DNA from 2 places in the Pseudoalteromonas sp. R3 genome. Region 1 is predicted to be linked to the other one. Evidence: predicted binding sites of a transcription regulator. Region 1 holds the regulator's gene; the other holds the start of a gene.

Region 1 (3,928 bases):
TACCATGTTTAAAGCCAAAAGATTCAAAGGTGATAATTAATTGTTTGTCTTTTTTACCCAGGATTTTTTCCCGGATCCGCTCTGCCAACTGGTGAATGCTCATATCTGTGGTATCAATGGTAATGTTGGCGCGACGGATAAGCGGGTCAAGCAGCTCTTTTTCTTTTTTTATTGCTTTGTCCAGTGACAGATCCGCCAGTGATAGCGGGTGTAGGCGACGTGTTTCAGAAAAGCGACGGATCAGGATTTGGTCTTCACTGTCCAGATAAAAAATATTAGGTTCCGCAAATCCGGGTAAATATTCCAAAATGTCGTCGAGTTCTTGCTGATCTTTTGGCAGGTTACGTACGTCCACGCTTACGGCAATTTTATCATAGCTGTCTGACACACTGCGCACTAAAGCGGGCAGCAGGTTGACAGGGATATTATCGGCGCAGTAGTAACCCAAGTCCTCCAGTACGCGAAGGGCGACCGACTTTCCCGAGCCAGAACGACCACTGACAATAATTAGCTGCACAAACACTCTCCGTTAGTTGTCAAACTCTTCAATTATCGAGAATAACTCCTGATCATCGTGAGCTTGCCTGATACGTTTACAAAACACCTTGTTTTTAAGTTTATCAGCGATTGTTGCCAAGGTCTGCAAATGTTGTTGATTTTCTCCTTCCGGTACGATGAGTGCCACAAAAATGTCGACGGGTTGATTGTCGATGGCATCAAAGGCAATGCCTTGTTGATTCACGAGGAGCATAGCGACTACTTTATCGATCCCTGAAAGGCGACCGTGGGGTAATGCAATCCCTTTGCCTATTCCTGTGCTGCCAAGTTTTTCTCTACTGAGTAGGGCATCCAGGATGTCATGGGCATTGCTATCAGGCAGCTGGCTGTGAGCCAACTCGCTGATGTATTCTAAGATGCGTTTTTTGCTATTAAAAAGGACCGCAGCTTTGCTGCAGTCCTGTGAAATCAATGAGCTTAGTTTCATGATTAGTGTCGAGTTAGCTTCTCTTTGTGCTTAATCACTTGGCGATCAAGCTTATCGATAAGTCCGTCTATTGCGGCATACATATCCCGGTGCTCGGTTGAGGCGAAGATCTCCCCCCCGTTCACATGTAATGTGGCTTCTGCTTTTTGAATGAGCTTTTCGACATCTAGGATTACATGCACGTTATTGATGTGATCAAAGTGCCTTTCTAGCTTCGCAAACTTGTTTGTTACATAGTCTCTTAACGAATCGGTGATTTCTACATGTCGACCAGTTAAATTTAGTTGCATAAGCATTTTCCTTCTGTAGTTACGTCTAAATCAAGCTTTTACGCTGATTCGACGGTGGGATAGCCAAAGACTCTCGGTATTTGGCAATTGTACGTCTAGCCACTTTGATCCCTTGATCTGCCAATACATCCGCAATTTTGCTGTCACTTAATGGCTTAGCTGTGTTTTCTGCGGCAATTAGCTTTTTGATCAATGCTCTGATTGCTGTCGAAGAGCATTCTCCTCCGTTTTCAGTGCTGACATGGCTTGAGAAGAAATACTTCAACTCATAAATACCGCGTGGCGTGTGCATATACTTTTGCGTTGTTACACGTGAAATCGTGGACTCATGCATGTCGACCATTTCGGCCACATCATTGAGTACCATCGGCTTCATTGCCTCGGGGCCATGTTCAAAGAATGCCTGTTGTTGTTGCACAATGCAATTGGTAACTTTCAATAAAGTTTCATTGCGGCTTTCGAGACTTTTAATAAACCATTTTGCCTCTTGCAAGTGCGAGCGGATAAACTGGCTGTCAGTGCTCGACTTTACTGAACGGGACATTGCAGCGTAGTGATCGTTTACTCTGATCTTCGGCATAGAGTCCGGGTTTAGTTCAACAACCCAGCGACCTTTCACCTTTTTGACCGAAACATCCGGGATTACATAGTCGGCCTCTTCTTGCACTATGCTGGCGGCAGGTTTTGGATTAAGACTGTGGATCAGGGTCATGACTTCTTTAAGCTCAGCTTCTTTGAGCTTAGTCTTTTTCATCAAAGTTCGGTAGTCACGACTTGCGAGTAGATCGATATGTTCTGTCAGAATTTCTTTGGTTTGAGAGAGCCAGGGAGTGGCAGAGTCAAACTGATTGAGCTGGATACACAGACACTCTTGCAAGCTGCGCGCAGCAATACCGACGGGATCAAATAATTGAACACGTTTTAGTACTGCTTCGACTTCATCCAATTCTATCAGTTCTTCATCATTATCCTGATTCATGCTCTCAACAATGTCTTCGCAGCTGATAGTCAGCAGACCTGCATCGTCAACGGCTTCGACTATTGCCAGGGCGATGGCCCTGTCAGTTGGACTAAAGGGGGTGAGCTCTAGTTGCCACATCATGTATTCTTGCAGCGTCTCTGTGGTTTTACCCTGATAGATGGTTTCATCTTCAGGCATAGGGCCTGAGCTGCTTGCCGGGGCGGCACTGATGTACTCATCCCAGGTGACGTCCATTGCCAGATCGTCACTCACAGTGTCTTTGTTTAATGCAGCATCGCTGTCTTGTTCGTAGTCACTGACAGCCGAGTCCTCAAAGCTGTCATTATCATTGGTCGCATGTTGTTCTAACTCAGTATCCGATTTGGACTGTGTTTCATTATCGTGTGATTCAGACTCACCTTCTTCCACTTCCAACAAAGGATTGCTATCAAGCGCTTCTTGGATTTCTTGTTGGAGATCTAGCGTACTCAACTGTAACAGACGAATAGCCTGTTGCAGCTGTGGTGTCATTGTCAGTTGCTGCCCCATGCGCAGCTGTAGCGATTGCCTCATGTATCTCTAACAATCCTTTTTGTTATTTACTTCTAATCTTATAACTATAGCCTGAATTGCTCACCTAGGTAGACATCCCGCACGGTTTGATCGGCCAGAACATGCTCCGGGGTGCCTGCTGCTATCAGTTCACCATGTGACACTATATAAGCTTTCTCACAGACGTCCAGCGTTTCACGTACATTGTGGTCGGTGATCAGCACGCCTATGCCGCGGTTTTTTAAGTGTTCTATAATTTTCTTTATATCTAACACCGAAATGGGATCAACGCCAGCGAAAGGCTCATCCAATAAGATAAATTTTGGATCTGCCGCAAGGGCACGTGCAATTTCTACCCGGCGACGTTCACCACCCGACAAGGCCATGCCCTGGCTATCCCGAATATGCTGGATATTAAATTCATCTAATAACTCGTTGAGGATGACTTCCCGCTGCTCTTTATTGAGCTCCTTACGGGTTTCCAAAATGGCCATCAGATTCTGATAGACGGTCAGTTTGCGAAAAATAGAGGACTCTTGAGGCAGGTAACCAATGCCTAACCTTGCCCGGCTGTGCATAGGCAGCAAGGTAATATCTTGATCATCAATGTGAATGCTGCCTTTGTCACTGGGCACCAGGCCGACGATCATGTAAAAGGTCGTGGTTTTACCTGCACCATTAGGGCCAAGGAGGCCAACAATGCTGCCAGCTTCAACGCTCAATTCGACGTTTTTGACAACTTGTCTGCCTTTGTAGCTCTTGGCCAGTGCTGTGGCTGTTAACTTGCTCACGGATTACCCTTCTTTTGTGAATTTTTACTGCTCTCTTTTTCGGGTAAAAGAATGGTTCTTACACGATTTTTCTCTTGATCGCCCCGTTGCGCGCTGATCAGCTTTTTCTCCATATCATAGACTATGGTTTGTGCGCTGATTTTCTGACCCGCCTGACTTATTTCTGCTCCGCCTTTGATGGTCAGCATACGGTTTGCCACATCATAACGTACTTCTTTGGCGGTTGCTTTTAGTAGTGAGCCATCTGCCTGGCGCTCTTGAAACACCGCCGGGCTACCTGTAGCAACCAGCAGCTGCTTGTTTTTACCCAGCTCTTCTCTGCGATGGACCTCGAGACGATCTGCCAAAA
Region 2 (3,928 bases), 1.8 Mb from region 1:
AGAGGATTTCAGCGGATTGCTCTGGTTCGAGATAAGACAATACAATTGTCTGGATCTGAGGGTGCTCATTACGAATAATGTTGGCAACCTGCTTGGAATCCATCCACTTCAGTGAGTCCAGACCTTTAGCGCCCGACCCCATGACAATCTGGTCGATCAGGCTGGCAGCTTTATCTTCACCCAGTGCCGCAGTCAGCGCCTTCTTAATAAAGTCCTCAGACTGGAAGCCGATAGTACTGAAACTCTGAATTTGCTCGATAAACAGGTTGTGGACCGCACTGATTTTGGCCTGCGATAAGTCATCGAGTGCCGCCATTGCCATACCCACTTTTTGCACCTGCTTAGGTTCAAGATGCTTAAGGATCTGGGCAGCATCTTCTTCCGTCAGGCTCAGTAGCAGGATGGCGGCCTTGTCGACCCCATCCAGTTTGTCTACATCAAACGCCGGCGGCAGTTGTTTTTGTTCTTCATCACTCATCTTCGGTTAACCATGCTTTGACTACTTGAGAAGACAGCTCTGGCTCATTCGCAACCAGTGCACGAACCGCTTTAAGCAAATCTTCATCACCATGTAAGTCTGGCAATTGTAATGTACCATCGGAAGAGAAGCCAACTGCTGATTCATCAAAGTCATTGTTTAACATATCTAAAGTGCTGTCACCAAGGTCTACTCCAGAGGTTAGTGCATCTTCATCATATTCTTCAAGCGTATCTTCTGGGTAAATCAGGCGTTTCAGCATAGGTCTCACGACCGCCAGAATCAGCACTATGATGACCAGCGCGCCCATAACCAGACGGATGGTTTTCATGAACCATTCCTGCTCCCAAAGGGGCAAGTCGCCTTCTTCTAAAATATTTTCGCGTACAAACGGTACAGTCACCACTTCCAGCGCGTCACCACGCTGCATATCAAAACCCACCCCACCTTGTAGTAAGCGACGAATGTTATTCAGCTCTTCCTGAGAGCGCGGTGTCATGACCATATTGCCTTCGGCATCGGGCTTGTTCATGTAGTCCACAGCAACCGACACACTGATGCGACGTATCACGCCAGTTTGTTGACGCTTATGAGAGATTGTGGTGTCCAGTTCATAGTTACGTGTCGCTTCTTTGTGCACACGCGACGGGGTTGTGCCCGAGCCATTGCCTTGTCCGGCTACTTCAGGGATATTCGAGTTCACCGGAGGCTGGTTTGTTAACGCACCAGGAATACCCACCGCCAGACCACCCACATTATTCTCTTCAAACGTGGTTTCACTGCGTACCGCGGGTAAATCCGGGTTAAAACGTTTCTGAGTTTCTTCTATCGCGCTGAAGTCCATGGTCAGGTCAACCTGTGCGGTGTACTTACCCAAGCCGACAACAGGGATCATGATACTGTCGATTTTTTCCAGGTATTCCTGCTCACGCTTACGTTCTATCTCATATTCTTTGCGAGAACGTGCTGCCAGAGAATCCTGAGAGCCAGAGTTAAGCAAACGGCCATTCTGATCTGTCACTGTGACACGTGCTGGTGTTAATCCCTGTACCGCAGAAGCAACGATGTCAACAATTGAATCTACTTCTTCACTATCCAGTGTCCGACCACGCTTAAGCGTTACGACTACAGTCGCTGACGGTTGTTTTTCGCGTCGTGCAAATACATTCTCTTTTGGAATAGCCAGTAGAACTTTAGCGCGGTTAATATCCTGCAGTTCTTCAATGGTGCGAGCCAGCTGTTGCTCACGGCTGTGCTTAAGACGCTCACGCTCCAAACGTTGACTCACGCCAAAGCCCATATCCTGCATCAGAATATCAGTGCCACTGCTAGGTGCCTGGCTAAATCCATCACGGGCCATTCTCAGCTTGATGTCTTGATAATCTGACTCAGCCACCATGATGGTGTTACCATCCAGTTCATATTCAATTTTCTGTGCATCCAGAAAGTCCAGCGTCTGAACCAGCTCTTCGGTAGGATATTGACCTAACGGACGCATATCTGGCTGACGTGCCCAAATAATAATAAAAATCGCGATTGCCAGACAAATGGCCAGTGCTATCACCAAGGTAACCTGGCGGAGCATATCAACACCGCTCAAAGCACTAAAGTAGCCCGATTTTTGCTCTTGTTGCGTATCTGCTTCACCACCTGCGCCGGGAACTGTTTGTCCATCAGCAAGTGCCAGATCGGTTGATTGATTAGTAGCCACGATTACTCTCCGCTAAACTCTGATTATACTGGCATGCTCATGATGTCTTTATAAGCTTCTATCAGCTTATTTCTGACCTGTACTGTAGCATCAAATGCCACTGAAGATTTGTTCTTGGCAATCATTGCTTCAGCAAGTGATACACTGCGGTCACCCATTTCAACCGCGGTTACCTTTTCTTTGGCGTCACGTTGTAACCCCGCGACCGTATTAAGAGCATCACTGAGTAAATCACCAAACTGAGCGCTTGATGTAGCTGCCGTTGCCTGAACTGGCAGCTTGTTCGGATCCTGTGGTCTAACACGGCCGGCCTCTGAGGCCATAGCCTGCATTTCCTGATAAAGTCCGGTAGATTGAATTTTCATGGTCTGGCTCACTTTGTGAGTTGTACATAACCATTACAAAGCACAAAGTGTGCCAATATAATTCAATTAAATTTCAATCACTTAGGTGAGTTTGTGAAAGGTCGGTTTTTTGACAGCGGGGTAATTGTGCGATCTTATCACCAAAAAGGCTCCAGTATCCGGACATATTCAATGCCCGGACAATGGAATTGTATACCAATTTGCTTAATTCAGTGGATTTGGTATTCCACTTAGGCTGGGACAGGTAAACCCAGATCACGCATTCTGGCGAGTTTATATCGAAGCGTCCTGGGGCTTATCCCCAGCAACTCGGCTACATCCTTACGTTTGCCATTACACCGGGTCAGTGTGTCCAGAATGATTTGATGCTCTTTGTCCTGGAGTTCTTCTTTATAACTGAGCCCCTCAGCATCTTCATTATTAACATTAATGGCAATTGAACTGGCATCATCAGCATCGTTGCGCGCTGGTGTAGGAGCCTGATCAACAGGCTGCTGCAGTGTGCTTACTGATCGCGGTGAAAAGTTCTCAATAAAAATGTCGTCAGCAGTGATCTCCGTGCCCTGCTGCAAATCAAGGCACGTTGTACCACATTATCCAGCTCTCTGACATTACCCGGCCAACGATGACTAAGCAACTTATCCTGCGCGCATTGTGATAACACAGGTGCCAATTTGCCGGATTTGTCACAATGGCGCTGTAACAGGTGCTCAGCAAGCGGGACAATATCCCCACCACGCTCCGCTAGTGGAAGCCAAGTCAAAGGAAAGACATTCAAGCGATAGTATAGGTCTTCTCGGAATACGCCATCATTGACGGCTTCTTTAAGATCTCGGTTACTGGTTGCCAAAACTCTGACATCCAGTTCAATGGTCTTTCTGCCACCCAGGCGTTCGACTTCTCTTTCCTGTAATACCCGCAGTAACTTGGCTTGCAAGCCCAGGTCCATTTCGGTGATTTCATCAAGGAGGATAGTGCCTTTCTGCGCTTGCTCAAACTTACCCGGGCAAGCTGCAATAGCGCCAGTAAACGCCCCTTTTTCGTAGCCAAACAATGTTGCTTCAAGCATATTCTCAGGGATAGCGGCACAGTTAATTGCCACAAACGGTTGCTCAGCACGATCCGAGCGGTCGTGGATATAGCGTGCAAGTACTTCTTTACCAGAACCGCTAGGGCCCAGTACCATCACACTGGCATCAGAGCGCGCTACTTTTTTGGCTAACTCCAGCAGCTCGAGGCTTTTACTGTCAGCAACCACCGGACCTTCAGTTTCTTTCTCTTTCTCCGGCATATAACGGCTGACCATATTCAGTAACACCTCAGGTGCAAATGGCTTAGCCATATAATCAATTGCCCCCAGACGCATGGCTTCTA

The links. Region 1 encodes sigma-54, which starts transcription at its own class of promoters, with help from an activator protein. Its sites were predicted from a motif close to GTTGGCACGNNNNTNGNNT; they were not measured.
Region 2: a site for sigma-54 is predicted at 2,593-2,611, ahead of fliE (flagellar hook-basal body complex protein FliE). Genes of this name have one in related genera too.

The regions. Positions count from the first base shown of each region.
Region 1 is NZ_CP034835.1:433,217-437,144, forward strand. It holds gene rapZ (RNase adapter RapZ) at 1-517, opposite strand, end outside; gene ELR70_RS06845 (PTS sugar transporter subunit IIA) at 530-985, opposite strand; gene hpf (ribosome hibernation promoting factor) at 988-1,275, opposite strand; gene ELR70_RS06855 (RNA polymerase factor sigma-54) at 1,301-2,809, opposite strand; gene lptB (LPS export ABC transporter ATP-binding protein) at 2,854-3,579, opposite strand; gene lptA (lipopolysaccharide transport periplasmic protein LptA) at 3,576-3,928, opposite strand, start outside.
Region 2 is NZ_CP034835.1:3,113,214-3,117,141, forward strand. It holds gene fliG (flagellar motor switch protein FliG) at 1-478, opposite strand, end outside; gene fliF (flagellar basal-body MS-ring/collar protein FliF) at 471-2,192, opposite strand; gene fliE (flagellar hook-basal body complex protein FliE) at 2,213-2,554, opposite strand; partial or broken gene ELR70_RS18730 (sigma-54 dependent transcriptional regulator) at 2,785-3,928, opposite strand, start outside.